DNA from 3 places in the Micromonospora sp. WMMC250 genome. Region 2 is predicted to be linked to each of the others. Evidence: riboswitches for the same ligand, from Rfam matches in the RefSeq annotation. Region 2 holds a riboswitch; each other region holds the start of a gene.
The links. Region 2 has a riboswitch for cobalamin ahead of O3438_RS02935 (CbtB domain-containing protein). Riboswitches for the same ligand answer to the same signal wherever they lie in the genome.
Positions count from the first base shown of each region.

Region 1: linked by a shared signal. The riboswitch ahead of O3438_RS09200 (acyl-CoA thioesterase) and the one ahead of O3438_RS02935 (CbtB domain-containing protein) in region 2 are both predicted to bind cobalamin.
Region 3: linked by a shared signal. The riboswitch ahead of cobN (cobaltochelatase subunit CobN) and the one ahead of O3438_RS02935 (CbtB domain-containing protein) in region 2 are both predicted to bind cobalamin.

Region 1 covers NZ_JAPZBJ010000002.1:2,129,852-2,137,439, forward strand. Annotated here, with positions in the region: gene O3438_RS09175 (ABC transporter permease) at 1-490, shown strand, start outside; gene O3438_RS09180 (ABC transporter permease) at 483-1,367, shown strand; gene O3438_RS09185 (ABC transporter ATP-binding protein) at 1,364-2,368, shown strand; gene O3438_RS09190 (ABC transporter ATP-binding protein) at 2,365-3,045, shown strand; gene O3438_RS09195 (zinc-dependent alcohol dehydrogenase family protein) at 3,058-4,044, opposite strand; gene O3438_RS09200 (acyl-CoA thioesterase) at 4,189-4,635, opposite strand; cobalamin riboswitch at 4,822-5,035, opposite strand; gene O3438_RS09205 (copper resistance CopC family protein) at 5,164-7,302, shown strand; gene O3438_RS09210 (copper chaperone PCu(A)C) at 7,368-7,588, shown strand, end outside.
Region 2 covers NZ_JAPZBJ010000002.1:778,882-786,469, reverse strand. Annotated here, with positions in the region: gene O3438_RS02955 (ATP-binding cassette domain-containing protein) at 1-100, opposite strand, end outside; gene O3438_RS02950 (ABC transporter substrate-binding protein) at 100-1,155, opposite strand; gene O3438_RS02945 (ABC transporter permease) at 1,196-2,203, opposite strand; gene O3438_RS02940 (amidohydrolase family protein) at 2,693-3,571, opposite strand; cobalamin riboswitch at 3,839-3,983, shown strand; gene O3438_RS02935 (CbtB domain-containing protein) at 4,019-4,222, shown strand; gene O3438_RS02930 (CbtA family protein) at 4,213-4,986, shown strand; gene O3438_RS02925 (histidine phosphatase family protein) at 4,983-5,570, shown strand; gene O3438_RS02920 (MFS transporter) at 5,643-7,145, opposite strand; gene O3438_RS02915 (TetR/AcrR family transcriptional regulator) at 7,326-7,588, shown strand, end outside.
Region 3 covers NZ_JAPZBJ010000002.1:1,526,015-1,533,602, reverse strand. Annotated here, with positions in the region: gene O3438_RS06620 (aldo/keto reductase) at 1-381, opposite strand, end outside; gene O3438_RS06615 (helix-turn-helix transcriptional regulator) at 510-1,355, shown strand; gene O3438_RS06610 (hypothetical protein) at 1,344-2,054, opposite strand; gene O3438_RS06605 (RNA polymerase sigma factor) at 2,047-2,502, opposite strand; gene O3438_RS06600 (hypothetical protein) at 2,750-3,085, shown strand; cobalamin riboswitch at 3,697-3,873, shown strand; gene cobN (cobaltochelatase subunit CobN) at 4,134-7,588, shown strand, end outside.

The sequences.
Region 1 (7,588 bases), 1.4 Mb from region 2:
GCTGGCGCTGGGGTGGTTGCCGGCCGGCGGGCTCACCGACGTCACCGCGACCAGCACGTCGTGGGCCGACGTGGCGCACCACCTGATCCTGCCGGTGGGAGTGCTCGCCGTGTCGCAGGCGCCGTGGTTCGTGTTGTTCGTCCGGGACGCCGTCGCGGAGAGCATGCGCGACGACCACGTGCTCGCCGCGCGGGCCCGGGGGTTGCCGGGGCGGACGGTGCTGTTCGGGCACGCGCTGCGAACCGCGCTGCTGCCGTTCCTCACCCTGGTCGGCACCCACCTGCCGGAGTTGGTCGGCGGTGCGGTGCTGGTCGAGACGGTCTTCTCGCTGCCGGGTCTCGGCGCTGTCACGGTGGCTGCCGCGCTGGGCAGCGACTTCCCGCTGCTGGCGGCGATCACGCTGGTCACCACAGCTGTGGTGCTGGCCGCGAACCTCACGACCGACCTGGCGTACGCCGCCGCCGACCCGAGGGTGCGACTCGATGGCTGACCTTGCTACCCGACCGCCACTGCTCCGCGTGGCCCGGTCCCGACTGCGGCTGCGACCCGGCCGGACCGGTGTCGTCGCCGCCGGTCTGGCCCTCGCCGTCGCCCTCGTCGGTTCGCTCCTGGCCCCGCTCGTCTGGCCGCTCGACCAGAGCGCGGTGGCCCTGGACCAGACCCGGTTGGCGCCGTCCTGGACCCACCTCGCCGGCACCGACGACCTCGGCCGGGACGTGGCGCACCGCGCCGTCTACGGGCTGCGGGTGTCGCTGCTCGTCGGCGCTGTCGCCGCGCTCGTCGCCACCGTCCTCGGCGGCGTCATCGGCGGCATCGCCGGCACGCTCGGCGGCCGGGTCGACCGGATCCTGATGCGGATCGTGGACACCATCGCCGCGATGCCACACCTGCTGCTGGGCATCTTCATCGTCGCCATGCTGCGTCCCAGCCTCGGCGCGGTGATCGCCTCCGTCGGGCTCACCCACTGGCTCTCCACGGCGCGCATCGTCCGGTCCGAGTTGCTCAGCCTTCGCACCCGGCCGTTCGTCGACGCCGCCATCAGCGGAGGGGCCGGCCGGGGCCGGGTCCTGACCCGACACCTGCTGCCCCACGTGCTGCCCCGGCTGGCGCTGGCCACCACGCTGATGATCCCGCACGCGGTGTGGCACGAGACAGCGCTGTCCTTCCTCGGCCTCGGTCTGCCGCCGCACCTCGCCTCACTCGGCAACATGATCAACGACGGTCAGGGGTCGCTGCTGACCGGCGCCTGGTGGGCCAGCCTGGCACCCGGCGCGGTCATCGTCGTCGTCACCCTCGCCATCGCGGTCATCGCCGCCCGCTGGCGGGACCGCCTCGATCCCCGGGTCCGAGCGGAGCTGCACCTGTGACCACCACCGAACGCATCACCGACCTGGCACCCGGCCCGACGGCCGTGGGTCGCCCGCTGCTCGCCGTGGACGGCCTCGGCGTCGAGTTCCGGCTGCGCGACACGACAGTGCGCGCGGTCACCGACCTCAGCCTGACCGTACGGGCCGGTGAACTGCTGGCCGTCGTCGGCGAGTCCGGCTGCGGCAAGTCCGTCCTGGCCCACGCGCTGCTCGGCCTGTTGCCGGGCAACGCCACGCTCACCGGCCACGCCGTCCTGCACCACCCGGACAGCGACCCGGTCGACCTGGTCACCTGCGGTCAGCGTCACCTGGCCCGCCGGGTACGCGGCAGTCGGGTCGGGCTGGTCCCGCAGAGCCCGGCCACCGCGCTGAACCCGGTCCGCACCGGACGGCGACTGCTCGCCGAGACACTCCGGGCGCACGGTCGGGACCGGGCGGACGCCGAGCGGCTCGCCCTCGACGTCGGGCTCGACCCGGCCGACCTGGACCGCTACCCGCACGAACTCTCCGGCGGCATGGCCCAGCGGCTGGTCAGCGCGCTCGCGCTGGCACCGGACCCGTCGCTGCTCATCGCCGACGAGCCCACCACCGGCCTCGACCGGCCGCTGGTGGACCACACCCTCGACCTGCTGCGCCGCCGGTGCGACAACGGCTCGGCCGTCGTCCTCATCACGCACGACCTGGCCGCCGCGCAACGGGTCGCCGACACCGTCGCCGTCATGTACGCCAGCCGCATCGTGGAACACACCGACGCCGACAGTCTCTTCGCCGCGCCCACCCACCCGTACGCCGCGGCGCTCCTCGACGCCCTGCCGGACCGCGCCTTCCGGCCGGTGCCGGGCGACCCGCCGATGCTCACCGCGCTGCCTCCGGGTTGCGCGTTCGCGCCCCGCTGCCCGCACCGCACCGACACCTGCGCCAGCCAGCCACCGCCGACGCCGATCGCCGGCGACGGCACTGTCGCCTGCCACCACCCGATCCGCACCGGAGCCGTCACGTGACCAGCGAACAGAACCTGCTCGCCGACGAGGTCACCGTCGGGTACGGCCGTCAGGTCGTGCTCGACGGCGTCACGGTGCGGGTCGGTCGAAACGAGACGGTCGGGCTGCGCGGCCCGTCCGGCTGCGGCAAGTCGACACTGGTCCGGGTCCTGGCCCTCCTGCACCGCCCGGACCACGGCCAGGTCAGCATCGACGGCAGGCCGGTGCACGGAGTGCGGTACGCCGTGCCGGTCGACAGGCGGACCCGCGTCGCCGTCCTGTTCCAGAGCCCGCGCGCCGCCGCCGATCCCCGGCTGAGCCTGGACGACCTGATCGCCGAACCGCTCCGTGCCGTCCGAACGCCCGAGGCGACGGTCCGGGAACGGGTGGCCGAACTCGCCGACCTCGTCGGCCTCACCGCCGACCTGCGGGGCCGACGGCCACACGCGGTGTCCGACGGGCAGTTGCAACGTGCCTGCCTCGCCCGGGCCCTCGTACACCGGCCGGACTACCTGCTCTGCGACGAGGCCACGGCGATGCTGGACGCCTCGACCCAGGCGCACGTCGCCGCCGTCATCAGCGACTACCAGCGGACCCAGCGGGCCGGTGTCCTGGTCATCAGCCACGACCAGACCCTGATGGACCGCTGGGCCGACCGGATCGTCGACCTGGACAGCGGGGTGCCGGCGCGGACCTGACGTACCGGCCGGTCAGTCGGCGATGTCCACCACGACCTTGCCCTCGGCAATGCCGTCGGCGACCACACGGTGGGCGTCCATGATGGTGTCGAGCGTGAACCGACGCCGGTCCAGTCGCGGGCGCAGCGCGCCGGCATCGGCCAACGTCGCGATTTCCCGCAGGATGTCGCCGTGGTGGTCGCGGCCCCGGCCGGTGAGCATCGGCAGCAGGGTGAACACGCCGGAGTAGGTCGCACCACGGAACGACAGCGGGGCGAGCGAGTGGGTGCCCCAGCCGAGCGCGCTGACCACGTGTCCGTGATAGGTGCGTACCGCCGCGAACGACGCGTCGAGCGTCGCGCCACCGACGTTGTCGACGACGATGTCGAACCCCTCGCCACCGGTGTGCCTCTCGACGTACTCCTCCACGCTCGTCGAGGTGTAGTCGATGGGCACGGCGCCCAGGCTCTCGATCACCCGTACGCTCGCCGGCCCGCCGGTCGCGTACACCTCGGCACCCTTCGCCTGGGCGAGTTGCAGGCCCACGTGACCGACACCGCCGGCACCGCCGTGCACCAGCACCTTCTGCCCGGGGCGGACCCCGGCGCGGTCGACAAGCCCCTCCCAGGAGGTGATCGCCGCCAGTGGCAACGCGGCGGCCTCGCGCATCGAGAGGCCGCCGGGCTTGCGGGCCAGTAACCGGGCGTCCACGGCGGCGTACTCGGCCAGCGAACCCGGTAGCCCACCCACTCCCCCGCACAGCCCGTACACCTCGTCTCCCGGCGCGAAGTCGGTCACCTCCGCGCCGACAGCGGCGACGACCCCGGCAAGGTCCAATCCGAGCACCGCGGGCGGCTGGACCCGCGCGTGCGCGGCCTGTCCGGCCTGGATCTTCGTGTCGAGTGGATTGACCCCGCTGGCGACGATCCGCACCAGCACCTGCCCCGCCCCGGGTGTGGGCTGATCGATCTCCTCGATCGTCAGCGGACTGTCGAACTCCCGCAGCACCGCTGCACGCATGACGATTCACACCCTCCGTGATCGAGACATCACGTGGACGCTATCCAACTGGGGGTGCCGCCCGGGTGACATCCGGGGTGACGGCCAGGACGACGATTCGGCGAGAGCCGCCGAACGTGGCGACGGACGGCCCAGAGCCGCCCCTCAGCCCTCGTCGGCGCCGTCGAGCAGCGCCCGCCGCAACGCCAACCGGTGCTCGCGGCGGATCTCCGCCTCCCGGTAGCGCCTCCGGTCCCCGTCGGTCTCGGGTAGCAACGGCGGTACCATCCTCGGCTGGCCGTCGTCGTCGATGGCGACCATGACCAGGTGGGCGGTGGCCACGTCGGTGGGCGGAACGGCCCGGTCCCACCGGTCGGCGGTGACCTTGACCGCGACCTCCATCGAGCTGCGTCCGGCCCAGGTGATCCGGGCGTCGACGTGCACCACGTCGCCGACCCGCACCGCGCGCAGGAACGCGGTCTCGTCGATCGCGGCCGTGACCGCCGGCCCGTCGGAGTGCCGGGCGGCGACGACCCCGGCCACCGAGTCGATGAGGTTGAGGATCCGGCCGCCGTGCACCGTGCCCATCAGGTTGGTGTGGTGCTGGTCCATGATCTGCGACAGGGTCAGGTGCGACGCCGACGGCGCTCGGCCGGCGATCGTGGCGGTGTCGTGCACAGCGGTAGTCCGTCCCTCGGGAAACCACACCACCGGTACGCGGACACCCCGACGAGGACGCGCCGACGGACGGCGCGTCACCCGCTCAGCCCACCCGCGAGGCCGACGGCGGCGCACACGGTCGTGTACGCAGCGCAGGCAGGTCTTCGGACTTGCGGGCCTGACCGGTCATGCCGGTCTCCTACCGGCCGTCGCTTCCCAGGCCGACGGCCCAGTGCTGATGACGGCGTTCGTTCCCACTCACCGCTGCGGGGCAGTCCCGGACTTTCACCGGGTTCCCTCTTACGACGCCCCGACGGTCACGACGGGGCGAACCAGCGCCGCCCGCAGCATAGCTGGCCAGGGAAGTCCCGGTACCGGGGGCACAGTGTGGGGACCGCTGCGCCCGTCGTCGGCTTTTGCTATGTGAGGAAAAAGATCGCCAGCTCTTGAAAAAAGCCTCACTCCGGTAAGGATATTCAGATGCGTCGTCTCCCTCAGACTCCGGGGCGGGTGCTCTCGGGTGTCCTCGCGCTCCTCCTCGCCTCGGCGGTCGCTCTCCTCGCGTCCGCCCAACCCGCCTCGGCTCACGGCACTCTCGCCATGTCCACGCCAGCGGGTGGGGCCACCGTGAGTGAGCCGTTGACGGCGGTGCAGCTCTTCTTCACCGAGAAGGCCGCGCCCAACGCGTTCTTCACCGTCACCGCCCCCGGCGGCATCCGGGTCGACAACAGCTGGTCGTACGGGGAGCCGAAGCCGCTGGACAAGCCGGTACGGGAGTACTTCCTGGTCAACGGGCAGTTCGAGCCACGGGAGTACACGACCGGGTTCCCCGCGACGGTGGCGGTCACCCACCTGCCGGCCAAGGGCCAGTATTCGGTGAGCTACCTGTCGGTCGCCTCGGACGGCGACACCGTGCGGGGCACGCTGACGTTCCGCTACAACGGGCCGGTGACGGCGGCACCCAAGGGGTGGAGCCCACCGACGACGCAGCCGGACCCGGCGCTGGTGGCCGCCACCGAGCAGCACGGGTCGTCCGGGCAGGCGTCGGCGGTGCCGACCACCTCGGCCCAGCCGGTGACCCCGCCGTCCGACGCTGCGGCGGCCCCGCCGACCGGGCCGGGCGAGGAGAGCGATTCCGGAGGACTGGCCTGGGCCGGCTGGGCGGCGGCGATCGCGGCACTCGTGGCGGCGGCCGGATTCGTCGTGTGGCGTCGCCGGACGGCGTCCACCGCCAAACCCACCGGCCGGGGCCGTACCTCGCCGGCGGCCTCCGGTCGACGCGCCGGCGGTGCACGTACCTCGAACCGGCCCTCCGCCGGCAAGACCAGCCCAGCCAGGGCCGCCGCCGGAAAGACGACCGCTGCCAAGTCCTCCGCCGGCAGGACGGCCGCCGCGGTGAGCGGTGTCGGCACGAAGCCCACGGGAGGTAAGCGGCGACCGGCCACCGTGCCGGCGGCGCGGACGGGCGACGCGGTCGTCACGGCCCGCACGGGCGTCGCCGTCGACCCGACGCCCGCCGACCAGGAGACGAAGGCCATCGCCACCATCGATCAGGAGGCGAAGACCCCCTCCGCCACCGACCAGAAGGCGAAGGTCCCCGCCAGCACCGACGGCGAGTCGACAGTCGAGGCCGGCTCCCGGACCGGCACGGACCTCGCGGGGATGGCACCCGGGTCTCGGCTCAGCAACGGCCACCTGGCGCTGCTCGTCGGCGGGCTGGTGGTCGCCCTGCTGGCCGGGTTCGGGCTGGCCCGCATCGGCGCCGGCGACCAGAGCCCGTCGAACACCGCCCGGCAGCCGGCCGGCGGTCCGCCGGCCTCGGGGTCGGCGGGGTCCGCGACCGACGGGCACCAACACCCGGCGGGGACCGGTCCGCACACGCACCGGGGTGACGGCGCGACGGGCGAGACGTTGGCGACCGGGACGACGGTCAGCGCCGGTGGGTACACCCTGCAACCGCTGGAGCGGTCCCAACCCGCCGGGGTACGCGCCGACTACCGCTTCCGGATCGTCGGGACCGACCGGCAGCCGGCGACCCGCTTCGCGGTCGTCCACGACAAGCCGTTGCACATGATCGTGGTGGGCCGCGACCTGACCGGCTACCAGCACGTACACCCGACGATGGCCCCCGACGGCACCTGGAGCGTCCCCCTCACGCTGGCCCAACCCGGTGGTTACCGCGTCTACGCCGACTTCTCCGTGACCGCTGCCAACGGCGCGCAGGTGCCTCTCGTGCTGGGCGTCGACCACACGGTGCCGGGGGCGCACACCCCGGCCGCGCTGCCCCCGGGGCAGGCACAGGCGACGGCCGGGCCGTACGCGGTGTCGATGAGCGGCACCCCGACGGTGGGGGTGACGGCGCCGATGCAGTTCCAGGTCCAGCGCACCGACGCGGCCGGGCCCGCGCAGTTGGAGCGTTACCTGGGCGCGTACGGGCACCTGGTGGTCGTCCGCGAGGGCGATCTCGGCTATGTGCACGTCCACCCTGAGCCGGAGCTGGTCGACGGCACTGTCCAGTTCTGGCTGACCGCGCCCAGCTCGGGCCGGTACCGGGCCTTCTTCGACTTCCAGGTGGACGGAAAGGTGCACACCGCCGAGTACACGATCAACGTGCCCTGAGCCTGGAACTTTCTCCCAGCTGCGGCCGACCATCCAGCCAGCAGCAACCATCGGAGGAAGAACACATGCTCAGCACCAGCCCGCTCGGTCCGCGCCGCCGCTCGGCCGCCGTCATCGCCGCCGCGATCCTGGCGGTGGGCGCCGCCGGATGCGGATCGTCCGACTCTCCGTCGACCGGGCAGGCGGGTCCGTCCGCGTCGTCCTCGGCCAACCCGGACGCCGGGGTGCTCGGCATTCGTGACCCGTGGGTGAAGGCCGCCGACAAGGGGATGACGGCGGCGTTCGG
Region 2 (7,588 bases):
GTCCGAACCGTTTGACGATGCCGCGAGCTTCCAGGACCGGCGCTTCCCCGCCGGATGACAGTTCGTCGGTGTCGGCGGTGGCCGTCGGAGTCGTTCCCATCACTGCACCGGGGGGTTGGCGCAGCTGGGCTCGAGCACCGCCTTGATCTCCGCCGTGTCGATGTTCTCCTTGGTGACGAAGGTGACGCCGGTGTCGGCCGACGCGAGGGGCGCCTTGTCCCGGAGGTGCTTGACCATCTTGTCGACGCCGAAGTAGCCCATCTTGAACGGGTTCTGCACGACCAGGGCCGAGATCTGGCCGCTGCGCAGCCCGGCCACCTCGTCCGGGGCGGCGTCCCACCCGATGATGACGATCTTGCCCGACTTGCCCGCCGCCTGGATGGCCTGGGCGGCGCCGAGCACGCTCGGCTCGTTGGCCGCGAAGATGCCCTTGAGGTTGGGGTTGGCGGTGAGGATGTTCTCGGTGACCCGTCGGGCCTCGTTGACGTCGCTCTTGCTGGGCTGTTGGCCGACCAGCTTCAGGTTGGGGAACTGGGCCAGGCCGGCCTTGAAGCCGTCGACCCGCTCGGTGTTGGTCTGTGATCCGGGCTGGAACTCGACCAGGGCCACGTCGTGGTTGCCGGGGCCCAGCTCCTTGGCGAGCAGCTTCGCCGCCTCGGTCGCCGAGGCGCGGTTGTCGGTGGCGAACAGCGGAACGCTCGACGGCTGCGGGCTGGTGCCGGAGTCGATCATCGCGACCGGGATCTTGGCGGCCAGCGCCTGGTCGGTGGCGGGCGCCAGGGCGCTGGAGTCGGTCGCCGCGTAGACGATGCCGTCGACCTTCTTGGTGACGAAGTTCTGGATCAGGTTGACCTGGCCCTCGACGTCGGTCTCGGCGGTCACCCCGTCCCACTGGACGGTGACGTCCCCGGCGCGCTGCGCGGCGCACTCCGCGCCCGCCTTCACCGTGTTCCAGTAGTCGGCGCCGACGGCCTTCGGTACGACGGCGAGCTTCAACGGCCCGCTCGCGTCCTTGCTCGCGCCGTCGCCGCCGCCGTCCCGGACCTCGACGCCGCCGCAGGCGCTGAGCAGGGCGGTGGCCGCGACCGCAGCCAGGATGGCCTGGGCACGAAGGAGACGCGTACGCGCCGGTCGACTGGTGGTGGTGTGTGCCATGGTGGGTGTCCTTCCTCGTTCGGACTCGTGGAATGGCATGTCAACCCCGCGATTCCAGCCGCCGGCGGCGGTACTGGTCGAAGTAGACGGCGGCCCAGATGATCAGGCCGACGATCACCTGCTGGTAGTGGATGCTGATGTCGAGCAGGACGGCCCCGTTACGCACCAGGGCGATGAGGAAGGCGCCGATGATCGTCCCGACGATGCGGCCCTGCCCCCCGAACAGGCTGGCTCCGCCGATGACCGCGGCGGCGATGACGTCGAGCTCCAGCGAGATCCCGTAGTTGGGCTGGCCGGAGTTGACCCGGGAAGCGGCGATCATGCCGCCGAGCCCGACCAGCACACCCGCCAGCACGTACACCCCGGTCAGGTGACGGCCCACCCGGATGCCGGAGCGACGCGCCGCCTCCAGGTTGGAGCCCATCGCGTACGTGTATTGCCCGAAGCGGGTCTGGGAGAGCAGGAAGGCGACCCCGACGGCGACCAGGACGGTGATCACGACGGCGAACGGAATGCCGATGATCTCCCCGTTGCCCAGCAGTTGGAACGACCGGGGCAGGCCGTAGACGCCGACCGCGCCGGTGATGATGAAGACGAGACCACGGCCGACGGACATCGTTCCCAGCGTCGCGATGAACGGCGGAATCCGGGCGGCCGTCACCAGCAGACCGTTCAACAGCCCGGCCAGAGCGCCGACGCCGATCGCGACCGCCGTCGCCGCCAGGAGGGAGAAGCCGAGGTCGCGGACTGTCATCGCGCCCAGCACGCCGGCGAGCGCGGCCACCGACCCGACCGAAAGGTCGATGCCCTTGGTGATGATGACCATCGTCTGCGCCGTGGCGATGATGGCGATCACCGCCGTCTGGGCCCCGATGTTGAAGAGGTTGTCCGCCGTCAGGAAGTAGGGACTCGCGAAGGTCAACGCGACGAACAGGACGACCAACGCGGTGGCGGCGGTGAACTCGGAGACGGCGTGGGAGATCCGTTCCCGGAGCCAGTCACCGATGTCGCCGCGCTGCGCGCCTGCGGATGCCTCGGCGGTACTCATCGTCGGACCTGACCTCCCCATGCGTGGGGCCGGCACTCGACGGAAGGACCCGCCGTCGCGCCGAGCACCTATGAGCGACCGAGCCTCCCCGCGGAGGAGAGAACTTGGCGTCGACCTGCCGCACCGTCACGATAGGTCAGATGTTTCCCTTGATCAGCCGTTACCATGCCATGCACCCCCGTGGATTGCCAAGGTCTTACAACCATGTTTTGACATCGTTACCCGAGCCGCCCCGCACATACGTCTGATCAAATCGGCACAAGTGCGGTCGAGCGACGCGGCGGCTTCTGGCGACGGTCGGTCACGGGACACTGGACCGGCACGAGTCCACACGGGATCGGCAGGTCCGGCCCCGACGACCATGCGCACCCCGCACCCTAGGGTGGCCCACCGGCTCGATCCGGCGGACCATCGCGAGCATGTTATCGATAACATGCTATGCCCGGCGGCGGTTGCGGGCACCTCTTTCTCCGCCGAACTCCCGGCGGGTCACGACGCCGCGAGCCGGTACTCCCGGCTGGCCGTCTGTCGCCAGATCGCCGCGCGCTCGTCGTCGGTCAGCGGATCCAGCAGGTCGCCGAGGACCCTGACCCAACGGGTGTACGAGGTGGCGAGCAGACACACCGGCCAGTCCGAGCCGAACATCAACCGGTCCGGCCCGAACACGTCCAGTGCGTGCTCGACGGCCGGCCGCAGGTCCGCCACCGTCCAGGAGCTGCCGCTCACCTCGGTCACCAGGCCGGAGAGCTTCGCCGTCGTGTTGGGTGCGGCGGCGAGCGTCCGCAGGTCCCGGGGCCAGTCGCCGAGGCCGCCGCTCCCGAGCGGTGGCTTGCCGAGGTGGTCCAGGACGAACCGGACCTGCTGCAGGTCACGGACGAGCCGGGTGGCCGCCGGCAACTGATGGTGGCGTACGAGCAGGTCGAAGGCGAGGCCGGCAGCACCGACCGCGGCGATGCCCCTCCGCACGTCGGAGCGGTCGAGATACGCCGGGTCGGGCTCGGACTGGACCAGATGACGGATACCGACGAGCCGCTCGCCGCCCCGCGCCGCCCGAAGTCGCTCCAGGCGCTCGACGACATCGTCGGCGGTGAGGTCGACCCACCCGACGACTCCGGCGATGAGAGGGTCGTCGGCCGCGATCCCCAACAGCTCCGGCGTCTCCGACCGGGCGGCGACGGATTGCACGACGACGGTCTGGGTGACTCCGGCGACCCGGGTAGCCGGGCCGAGATCGACCGGGGTGAAGTCGTCGTCGATCGCGGCCATGGTGTGCGGGTCGATCCAGGGTTGCGGGTGTCGGGCGCGAACCCAGAGGTGATGGTGCGCGTCGACGATCCCCGACTGCCGCACGGCCGCACCGGTCGTCATCGGACCCGACCCGGCGCGCTCACGTCCACCCACCCCGTTCCGCCACTGGTCGGACCTCCGGCTCGGCCCGGTGCCGTCGACCGCTCTGGCAGGATGACCATGTTAGCGGTAACAGACCGGTCGCAGGCCGCAGAACGCGCGTACCAGCCGGAACTCCCCAGCACTCCGGCCGGGTGAACACCGTCGACTGGCCGAAGTGACGATGCGCCGCCACCCGCACGTCGGCGAGCCGCGGGTCGCTGCCCGGGGACCGGGTTGACCGCCTGAGGCGGCACCGATACCGTCGACCCACTATCTGCGGCGACGCGAGGGAAGCCGGTGTGATTCCGGCGCGGTCGCGCCACTGTGAGCGGTTCCCCCACCTCAAGAGGGGCCGCGAGCCAGGACGCTCGGTCGTCCGCAGCCTTGCGATGGGGACGCGTCATCCCCGGGAAGGTTCGTGATCACATGTCCAGTTCCACGTCCAGCCAGCCGTTGGTGAATCCCGCTGGCACCACGCGTCTGCTGTGGACGGTGTTGATGACCGTCGCCGCTCTGGCGTTGCTGGCCTACCTCGTCGCCTTCGACCAGGGCGCGGTGTCGCGCAGTGGCATGTACCTGCACGAGCTGATGCACGACGGCCGGCACCTGCTGGGTGTTCCGTGCCACTGACGGCCACCACCGCTCCCCCGTTCGTCACCGTCCTCGTCCGCGGTCTGCTCGCCGGCCTGATCGCCGGTCTGCTCGCCGGGACGTTCGCCTATGTGGCGGGCGAGCCGCACGTCGAGGCGGCCATCGCGATCGAGGAGGCGGCGTCGGCGCATGCCGAGCCGGCCGCCGGTGCGCACGACCACGAGGATGCCCTGGTCAGCCGCAATGGCCAGCGCGGCGGCCTGTTCCTGGCCACCGGCCTGTTCGGTGCCGCGATGGGTGGCCTGCTGGCCACGGCGTACGTCCTGCTGGCGCGCCGACGGCGGACCTACGACGACGGACGGTCGGGCCTGCTACTGGCCGGCGCGGCGCTGCTCGGCGCCGTGGTCGTGCCGTTCCTCAAGTATCCGGCGAACCCGCCGGCGGTCGGCGACCCGGCCACCATCAACCAACGCACCGTCACCTACCTGCTGATGGTGGTGCTCGGTCTGGTGGCTGTGTGGGCGGGCTCGCTGGGCTACCGATCGGTCGGCGCGCAGGCACCGCTGTGGCAGCGCGTCGCCGCTGCCGTCGGCGGATTCCTGCTGGTCACCGTGGTCTCCTATGTGGTGCTTCCGTCGTTCCAGGAAGTCCCCGCCGACTTCCCCGCGACGCTGTTGTGGGACTTCCGGCTGGCCTCCCTCGGCACCCAGGTGGTGCTCTGGACCGGGATCGGCCTGCTGTTCGCGGCCCTGATGCACCACGACCGTCGTCGCCGGGCCGCCGCCGCGCTTCCTGGCACGTGACCGCCACCAGCCTCCGGCTGGTCGCCCACGCGCACACCATCGCCCTGCGTCAGGCCCGCTTCGGCGGACCGAGCGACGGCCTGGACGAGGGCGGCCTGCGTGCCGCCCTCGCCCTGGCCCAGGCCCGGCGTGGGCACCTGGGCGTCCGGGACGCCTGCGTGTCCAGTCCCGCCGCGGCGGCTACCGATACCGCCGACGCACTCGGTCTGCGGCCCACCGTCGAGGCGTCGTTGGCGGACTGCGACTACGGCGACTGGACCGGACGGTCGGTCGAGGAGATCGCCATCGAGCAGCCGCAGGCGCTGCACGAGTGGATGTCCGAACCGGATTCCGCACCGCACGGCGGTGAGTCCGTCGCCGCGGTCCGGGACCGGGTCGGTGCCTGGCTGGACGGGCAACGAGACGCCGACCGGCGGATCACCGCGATCGCACACCCGCTGGTGATCCGGATCGCTGTCGTGCACGCCCTGGACCTGCCGTTGGCGACGTACCGGCAGGTGGACGTGGAGCCGTTGGCGATCGTCCGGCTCACCGGCCGTGGGGCGCGGTGGCACCTTCGGCTGGGCGCGCCTCGGGTGGATTGAGATCGCCCTGACGGCTCAGGCCGTGACCGCCACAGTTGGTGGTCACGGCCTGAGTCGTCCCTGTGTCGCGTCTCAGCGCCGCCGGTGCGGCAGGTGCACCTCGACGGGCTCGGGTGGGAGGTCGTCGACACCCGCGTCGACGGCCTGCTGGTGACGGCGACGCGCCGACGGCAGTGCGAGTGCCGCGAAGACGGCCAGCACGGCGACGCCCGCGCAGACCCAGAAGCCGGCGGTGAAGGCCGTGTCGGTGGGCAGACCCTGCGGGGTGCTGTGCGACGTGATGACGGCCGCGACGACCGCGGCGCCGATGCTGCTGCCGATGGTTCGCGCGATGGTGTTGACGCCGCTCGCCTCGCCGGTCTGCCCGGCCGGAACGCTCTCGATGATGGCGTTGGACATCGCCGCGAACGCGAGGCCGATGCCGGCGCCGGTGAGCACTCCGGAGAGCAGCACCTGCCAGGTCGCGCCGTGGGCGAGTGCCGGCAGCACGAACGCTACGACGACGAGGACCGCGCCGAGGAACATCGGGACCTTGGGACCGAAGCGACGGTCCAGCAGACCGGCGAGCGGCCCAAAGATCACCATCATGAGGACGGTGGGAAGCAGGAACAGGCCGGCCTGGGACACGGTCTTGCCGAATCCGTAGCCGGTGACCGCAGGAAGTTGGAGCAGGGTCGGCACGAGCACGAAGGTTCCGAACATCGCGAATCCGAGGATCAGGGCGACGAGGTCGGTGGCCCAGACGCCGCGAATCCTCATGAGACGCATGTCGATGAGCGGCTCGCTCACCCGCAGCTCGACCAGGACGAACACGACCAGCGCGACCACGCCGAGCAGGAACAGGCCGATGGTCTTCGGTTCCCCCCAACCCCAGGACTGTCCCTTGCTGACGGCCAGCAGCAGCGAGACCAGCGACACCGACAGGATGGCGGCGCCGAGCATGTCGAGCCGTCCGGGCGTACGCACCCGCGACTCGGGCATCCCGAAGATGGCCCCGAGCAGCGCGACGACGACAAGGACCAGCGGCAACCAGAAGAGCCAGTGCCAGGACAGGTGCTCCACGATCGGGCCCGCCGCCACGATGCCGACGCCGGCGCCGACTCCGAAGATCGCCGACAGCAGGCCGACGGTGACGCCGACCTTCTCGCGGGGCAGTTCGTCGCGCACGATGCCGATCGACAGGGGCAGGATCGCTCCGGCGGCGCCCTGAAGCGCCCGCGCGACGATCAGCACGGTCAGGTTGGGGGCCAGGGCGGCGAGCAGGGTGCCGGCGGCGAGGGCGGCGAGGACGCCGATGAGGACCCGGCGCTTGCCGACCATGTCACCGAGACGGCCGAGGATGGGTGTCAGTACCGAGGCGGCCAACAGGTACGCCGTGAGCACCCAACTGATGTCCCCGGTGGAGACGCCCAGGTCCCTCCCGATGGTCGACAGCGCGGGCGCCACCAGCGACTGCAGCACCGCGAACGCCAGGCCACCCAGCGACAGGTACAGCACCAGGAGGGTGCTGTTGGCGCGCGGGGCGGGGCTGGACGCGGGGCCGACGCGGGTCGACTCCTCGATGGTGTGGGTCATGAGATTCCCGAAACTAGATGTAAACGTTTGCTGACTTACCAGTATCCGCAGCCGCGGGGCCATGTCAACAGTCGTTTACGTCACCCCGGAGGGGGTTGGCGACCTTGCTTGGGGGCGCAAGTCAACATATGTTTACATTGCGTCGGTCGCACCGCCACCGAGAGCGAGAAAGGACGCGTCGTGACAGCCGAACCACCCGTCTCCCCCGCCACACCTGGCGAACCTGCCCCGCGCCGTCGCCGGGATGCGACCGAAACCCGGCAGCTCCTGCTCGACGCGGCTCGGCAGCGCTTCGCCCGCGACGGCTACGCGGCGACGACCGTGCGGGACATCGCCGACGACGCGGGGGTCAACGTCGCTCTCATCAGCCGCTACTTCTCGTCGAAGGAGGGTCTGTTCGAGGCGTGTCTGCGGGCAGCGGGCGACGAGCTGCACCGGACGGC
Region 3 (7,588 bases), 750 kb from region 2:
GAGCCGGGCCGGCCGGTAGATGTCCACGTGGTCGACGCCGAGCCGCGTCAGTGAGTAGCCCAGGAAGTTCCGCACCGAAGCCGGGCGGGAGTCCTGACCGGCGAACCGCATGCCCGGCCCCACCTGCTGCCCGAACTTCACACTCAGCAGATAGCTGTCCCGGTCACGTCCCCGCAACGCCTCCGACAGCAGCAGCTCGTTGTGCCCCATGCCGTAGAAGTCACCGGTGTCGACCACCGTGACCCCCGCGTCCAGTGCGGCCCGTACCGTGGCGATGCTCTCCTCGCGATCGGCCGGACCGTACGCGCCCGACATGCTCATCGCCCCCAGCCCTACCGCGGAAACCGTGGGACCCGTGTTGCCCAGAGTGCGTGTCTGCATCGAAACTCTCCCTCATCGGTCGATCTCGGCTCCACCATGCGCCGCTTTCCGGCCCGCCGGCAGCGGAGCGCTTATCGTGGGAGCGCCACTCCCTGGCTCGGTGCCCAGTCCCGAGGGAGCATGGACGCATGCAGCGTGAGCAGCTCGCCGACTTCCTGCGGCGCCGGCGCGAGGCCATCCGCCCCGCCGAGGTCGGCATCGTCGACGGCCCTCGCCGCCGCACCGCCGGCCTGCGCCGCGAGGAGGTCGCCATGATCGCCGGCATGTCCGTCGACTACGTCGTCCGCCTTGAGCAGGGCCGCAGCAGTCAGCCGTCGACCCAGCTGCTGGGCGCCCTGGCCCGGGCCCTGCGTCTGACCGACGACGAGCGAAGCCATCTGTTCCACCTGGCCGGCCACCAGCCGCCGCCCGCCGACGGCATCGCGCGCCTGGCCCGGGCCGGCCTGGTCCGCCTGCTCGACCTGGTGGGCGACACCCCCGCCATGGTCCTGTCCGACCTCGGCGAGGTCCTGGCGCAGAACCGCATGTCGATCCTGCTCACCGGCGACCACACCGGGCTGACCGGTGACCGCCGCTACGTCGCCTACCGCTACTTCACCGACCCGGCCATCCGCGACCTCCACGGCCCCGAGGAGTGGCAACGGCACGCCCGCCAGCAGGTCGCGGACCTGCGCGCGGTGGCCGGCCGGAGGGCCGGCGACCCGGCCGTGACCGGCCTGATCGAACGGTTGCGGTCTGCGAGCGACGACTTCCGGCGGCTGTGGGCCGAGCACGAGGTGGCGGTGCGCCGGGCCGACCGCAAGACGTTCCTGCACCCGCGCGTGGGCCGCGTCACGATGGACTGCGAAACCCTGGTCACCCCCGACCTCGGCCAGCAGCTGCTGGTGCTGACGCCGGCCGACGCCGAGGCCCGGGAAAAGCTTGAGCTGCTGCGCGTGCTGGGGGTCGAGGAGTTCCCGGCGTTAGCGCAGTGAGCGAGCGATCTCGAGCGCGTCGGCCTTGCTGAGGGACCCTTCGAGCCGGTAACTCACGTCGGCGTCCCGCCAGATCAGCGTCGAGGCGGCCAGTCGAGCGGTCTCCTCGCGGACCTCGCCCGCCCGGTCCACGTACGACAACACGTGTGGTCGGTCGACCCAGACCGCGAAGTCACCGCCGACCTGTGTCCACTCCGCCCCCGGCGGGGTGACCTCCTTGTGGAAGGCCAGGTTGAGGCGACCGTCGAACGCGTCGATGCGCAGCGCGCCCCCGCCGTAGAGCAGCGTCGCCACCCGGCAGACACCCGAAGGGTCGGGATCGGCGACCAGCACCTGCTCGGGAGGACCCAACGACGCCGGTAGCCGGATCGGGAACCGCACCGCCCGCTGCGCCTCGTCCAGGGCGACGGTCCGCTGCGCGGGAAACGGCGACGGGGTGCCGGCGGCCGGCGTCGGGGCGGACGAGGTGGCGATGCTGACACCGGCGAAGCGAAGCAGCCCGGCGACGGCGTCCGCGACGGCGGCCCGCGTCGGCGGCACCAACGCGACCAAGAGGGCGACCAGCGCCGCCGCGGCGAGCGGACGCCACCGGCGCACGGGCCTGTCGAGTCGTACGCGGACACGGGCGGTCACGTCGGGCGGCTCGGGTGTCTCCAGCCAGGCGGACAGGTCGCGCAACTCCCGTTCGAGGTCACCCATGCCGGACCTCCTCCCGGTCGAGGAGGCCGCGGAGTTTCGCCAGCGCCCGGGAGGTGCGCGACTTCACCGTCCCCCGGGGCCAGCCCAGTGCCGCCACCGTCTCCTCCTCGGTGAGATCGAGGAAGTACCGACAGACGATCACCTCGCGGTCCCGCACCGGCAGTTGCCGCAGGGCCCCGACCAGCGCATCCCGGCGCTCCCCGGCGAGGACCGCGCCGACCGCCCCGTCCTCGGCGATCTCCGACGTCGGGTCGGCCGCCGCCGCCCGCAGGACGAGCCCGTCCCGCCGGCCCCGGGACCGGTGCAGGTTGCGGGTCTCGTTGGCGACGATCGCGAGCAACCACGAGCGGAAGGACGAGTCGCCCCGGTAACGGGACAGCTTGCGGTACGCCTTCACGAACGCCTCCTGCGTGACGTCCTCGGAGTCCGAACCGGCGCCGAGCAGCACCGCCGTCCGGTACGCGGACGCGGTGTGCCGGGCGACCAGGAGGTCGTACGCCTCCAGGTCACCGGCCCGAGCGCGGGTGACGAGAGTGTCGTCGTCCAGGGGAGGCCTCCGTTCGGATCACACTCATGACACCGCCCACGCGTCGCGGGTTCCACCCGGCGCGGGTCAGGTTGCTCCCACCCGGCGTGCAGCGTATTGCCAGGATTCGGTGGTGCACTGGGAGAGGTGTCGAGGAGAGGGGCTGGTCATGAGCTGGTTCAATCGCCGGGCACGGGGTGCCGAGGCGACCCCGACGAAGCTGGACCGGGAGGCGACCCGCGAGGACCTCGCGGCGTTGGAGGCGTTCGTCGCCAGCCGCCGGGGTGTGGAGTTCTACCTGGAGCCGGAGACCACGGCGACGGACACCACCGTGGTGGCGATCGCCCACGACGGTGAGTGGATCCGCCGGCGCACCGGTACGCCCCGGGCGGCGGGGACCATCGCCCGCAAGCACGCGGTGCCGCTGTACGAGGCCGCCCGCACCGGCTACCCGGAACGGATGCGGGTGTGGAACCGCGCCCACCCGGAACGCCACGCCCGGTGAGGCTCGCCTGCTCAGGCGTCCTCGACGGCTGACCGGGCCTGTTCGGCGCGCACCTGCTCGTCCAGGTAGTGGACGGGTGCGGGTGGAGATGAGCCAGCGTGGTTGCGGTAGCCCGGCGGCGGCGAGCGCGATCTGGATCTCGCGGGCGTGCGCGGGGCTCTGCCCGGCGTCGATCATCACATCGCCGCGCTCGTCGACCACGACGGCGACGCCGGCCTGGACGGCCTCCGGGTCGGGATCGCCCGGACAGATCCAGACATGGCCGGCCAGGTGGTGGAGCTGCGGGGCGACCATGGTGATCGACCTCCGGAATTGATCGCGGACGTTGCTGCGGCGTGCGCCGATCGTGGGTGACGGTGCCGCGCGGCACCGTTCCGACGGGCGATCGGCGCAGGCCAGAGTAGGTCCGGCCATCCTTTGCTCTGCATACCTGGAGGCACCGGTGACGGTCCGTGTCCGGTGCGGATAGGTATGCAGAGCAAAGGGCCCGGGGCATTCATCCGGGGCATTGCGACAGCGCGCATCCGCCGTCACGGTAATCGCTGAAGTTCGATGGATGACGGCCGTCGGGCCGGGTCGGAGCGGCGTTGACCCGCAGCGCAGGGGTGTGGCAGCATTCGCGGCCTGACGGCAGTGAAGGAAGTCGGTGCGATTCCGACGCGGTCCCGCCACTGTCACCGGGGAGTGATCCCCCCTCGTGCGCCACGGCCGTGTGTCTGCGGTTGGAAGGCCGGGGGAGAGCGTCGATCCGGAAGCCAGGATACTTCGGCCGTCGGGACGTACCCCAGGGCGTGGACACCCGAGGAGGACCCGATGACGCACGGCGTCTCATTCATCGACGAACTTCGTCATGGCTCGCACGGTGGGCGATTCACCGCCCCCGCGACCGGTCACGCTCCGCTGAGCTGAGCGCCGCCCGCCGCCGACCGGCCCCGCCGCTCGCGCCCGCGAGTCGTCCGCCCCGCCGTCGTACCGGCTGACGCCGCACCCACCCGCATCGTCGCGGTCACCCTCGTGGTGGCCGGGGCGTCACTCCCCGGAGCCCGCCGTGCGCATCCTGCTACTGTCCACCGCTGACACCGACCTGCTGGCCGCCCGCGCCAGCGGCGCCGACTACCGGCTGGCCAACCCCGCCCGGGTCGCCGCCGACGAGGTGCCCGCCCTGCTCGACGGCGTGAACCTCGTCGTCGTACGCCTGCTCGGCGGCCGACAGGCCTGGCCGGACGGCCTGGCGGCGGTGCTCGCCACCGGCGTGCCGACTGTCGTGCTCGGCGGTGAGGCGCTGCCCGACGCGGAGCTGATGGCCATCTCCACGGTGCCGTCCGGGGTCGTCAGCCAGGCGCTCGCCTACCTGGTCGAGGGCGGGCCGGACAACCTGGGGCAGCTGGCCCGGTTCCTCTCCGACACGGTGCTGCTCACCGGCGAGGGGTTCGACCCGCCCACACCCACCCCGGCGTACGGCGTGCACCGTGAGTACCCCACGAATCCGGAGCAGCCCACCGTCGGGATCGTCTTCTACCGGGCGCACGCCCTCGCCGGTAACACCGGCTTCGTCGACGTGCTCGCCGACGCGGTCCGCGAGGCCGGCGGCAACCCGCTGCCGATCTTCTGCGGCTCGTTGCGAGGGCTGACCACGGGGTCCGGCCCGCTCGGGCTCTTCGCCCGCTGCGACGCCCTGCTGGTCACCGTCCTCGCGGCGGGCGGCGCGGTCGCCGCGGACGCCTCCGGCGGTGGCGACGAGGACGCCTGGGACGTCGGCGCCCTGGCCGCCCTGGACGTGCCGATCATCCAGGCGCTCTGCCTGACCAGCACCCGCAAGCAGTGGGCCGACAGCGACGCCGGACTGTCCCCGTTGGACGCCGCGATGCAGGTGGCCATCCCGGAGTTCGACGGCCGGATCATCACCGTGCCGTTCTCGTTCAAGCAGATCGACTCCGACGGGCTCTCGGTCTACGCCGCCGATTCCGAGCGGGCCGCCCGGGTCGCCGGGATCGCGGTGCGCCACGCCCGGCTGCGGTACCTTCCCAACCCGGACAAGCGGGTGGCCGTGGTGCTCAGCTCGTACCCCACCAAGCACTCCCGGGTCGGCAACGCCGTCGGGCTGGACACCCCGGTCTCGGCGGTCCGGTTGCTGGCCGCGCTGGCCGAGGACGGCTACGACCTGGGCGACGCGCCGCCCCCCGCCGACGGGGACGCGTTGATCCACGCGCTGATCGCCGCCGGTGGGCACGACGTGGAGTGGCTCACCCCGGAGCAGTTGGCCGCCGCCGAGGCCCGGATACCGGGGGACACGTACCGGCGGTGGTTCGACCAGGTTCCCGCCGAGCTGCGCGATCGGATGCGGGAGCACTGGGGTGAGCCGCCCGGCGAGCTGTACACCGAGGGCGGGGACATCGTGCTCGCCGGCCTGCGCTTCGGCAACGTGGTGCTGCTGATCCAGCCGCCGCGCGGCTTCGGGGAGAACCCGATCGCCATCTACCACGACCCGGACCTGCCGCCCAGCCATCACTACCTGGCCGCGTACCGCTGGTTGGCCACGCCGGCCGCCGACGGCGGCTTCGGCGCGGACGCCGTGGTGCACCTGGGCAAGCACGGCACCCTGGAGTGGTTGCCCGGCAAGGGTCTCGGTCTGGCCGCCGACTGCGCGCCCGACACGGTCCTCGGTGACCTGCCGCTGGTCTACCCGTTCATCGTCAACGACCCGGGCGAGGGCACCCAGGCCAAGCGGCGGGCACACGCCGTTGTCATCGACCATCTGGTGCCGCCGATGGCCCGTGCCGAAACCTACGGCGACCTGGCCAAACTGGAACAACTGCTCGACGAGTACGCCACCGTGCAGGCCCTCGACCCGGCGAAGGTGCCCACCGTGCGGGCGCAGATCTGGGACCTGGTGCGCGCCGCCGAACTGCACCACGACCTGCACGCCGAGGCGATGCCCGACGCGGACGACTTCGACGACTTCGTGCTGCACCTCGACGGGTACCTGTGCGAGGTCAAGGACGTGCAGATCCGCGACGGCCTGCACATCCTCGCCGACGCGCCGACCGGGGAGTCTCGGATCAACCTGGTCCTCGCGGTGCTGCGCGCCCCGCAGATCTGGGGTGGCGCACACGCTCTGCCCGGTCTGCGGCAGGCCCTCGCCGTCGCCTACGGCCTCGACGAACAGGAGCTGCTCGCGTCACCGGGGCAACGACTGGCGCTGCCCAGCGCGTTGACCGACGTGGTGGACGGGCCGGCCGGCACCGCCGCCGACGCTGTCGACCTGGTCGAGGCCCTCGCCCGGCGGCTGGTCATCGGCATGGAGACGCTCGGCTGGGACGCGGACACCGTCGACGCTGTGGTCGCGGAGGTGACCGGGCAGCCGATCCCGGACGTCGCCGCGGTGCTGCGCTTCGCCGCCACCGAACTGGTCCCCCGGCTGGACCGCACCACCGACGAGTTGACCAACACCCTCGGCGCGCTCGACGGCCGGTTCGTGCCGCCCGGCCCGTCCGGTTCCCCCACCAGGGGCCTGGTCAACGTGCTGCCCACCGGCCGCAACTTCTACTCGGTCGACCCGAAGGCCATTCCCAGCCGCAACGCCTGGGACGTCGGGGTGGCCCTCGCCGACTCCCTGCTGGCGCGGCACCTCGCCGACACCGGCGCGTACCCCCGATCGGTGGGTTTGACAGTGTGGGGCACCAGCGCCATGCGCACCCAGGGCGACGACATCGCGGAGGTGCTCGCGTTGCTGGGCTGCCGGCCGGTCTGGGACGAGCGGTCGCGGCGGGTCACGGGCGTCGAGGTGGTGCCCACTGCCGAGTTGGGCCGACCCCGCGTCGACGTCACGGTGCGGATCTCCGGCTTCTTCCGCGACGCGTTCCCGCACGTGGTGGCGCTGCTCGACGACGCCGTGCGGCAGGTCGCCGCCCGGGACGAGCCGGCCGAGGACAACTACCTGCGGGCGCACGTCACCGCCGACCTCGCCGAGCACGGTGACGAGCGGCGGGCCACCGCGCGGATCTTCGGCTCGAAGCCCGGGGCGTACGGCGCGGGGCTGCTGCCGCTGATCGACGCCCGGACGTGGCGCAGTGACGCCGACCTCGCCGAGGTGTACGCGGTGTGGGGCGGCTACGCCTACGGCCGCGGACTGGACGGGCGGGAGGCGCGGGCCGACATGGAACGGTCCTTCGCCCGGATCTCGGTGGCGGTGAAGAACCAGGACACCCGCGAGCACGACATCGTCGACTCCGACGACTACTTCCAGTACCACGGCGGGATGGTGGCGATGGTCCGTCACCTGACCGGCACGTCCCCGCAGGCGTACGTGGGTGACTCGGCGATGCCGCACGACGTGCGGACCCGCACCCTGGGCGAGGAGACCCGGCGGGTGTTCCGGGCCCGGGTGGTCAACCCGAAGTGGATCGCCGCGATGCGCCGGCACGGCTACAAGGGCGCCTTCGAGTTGGCCGCCACAGTGGACTACCTGTTCGGCTACGACGCCACGGCCGGTGTCGTCGACGA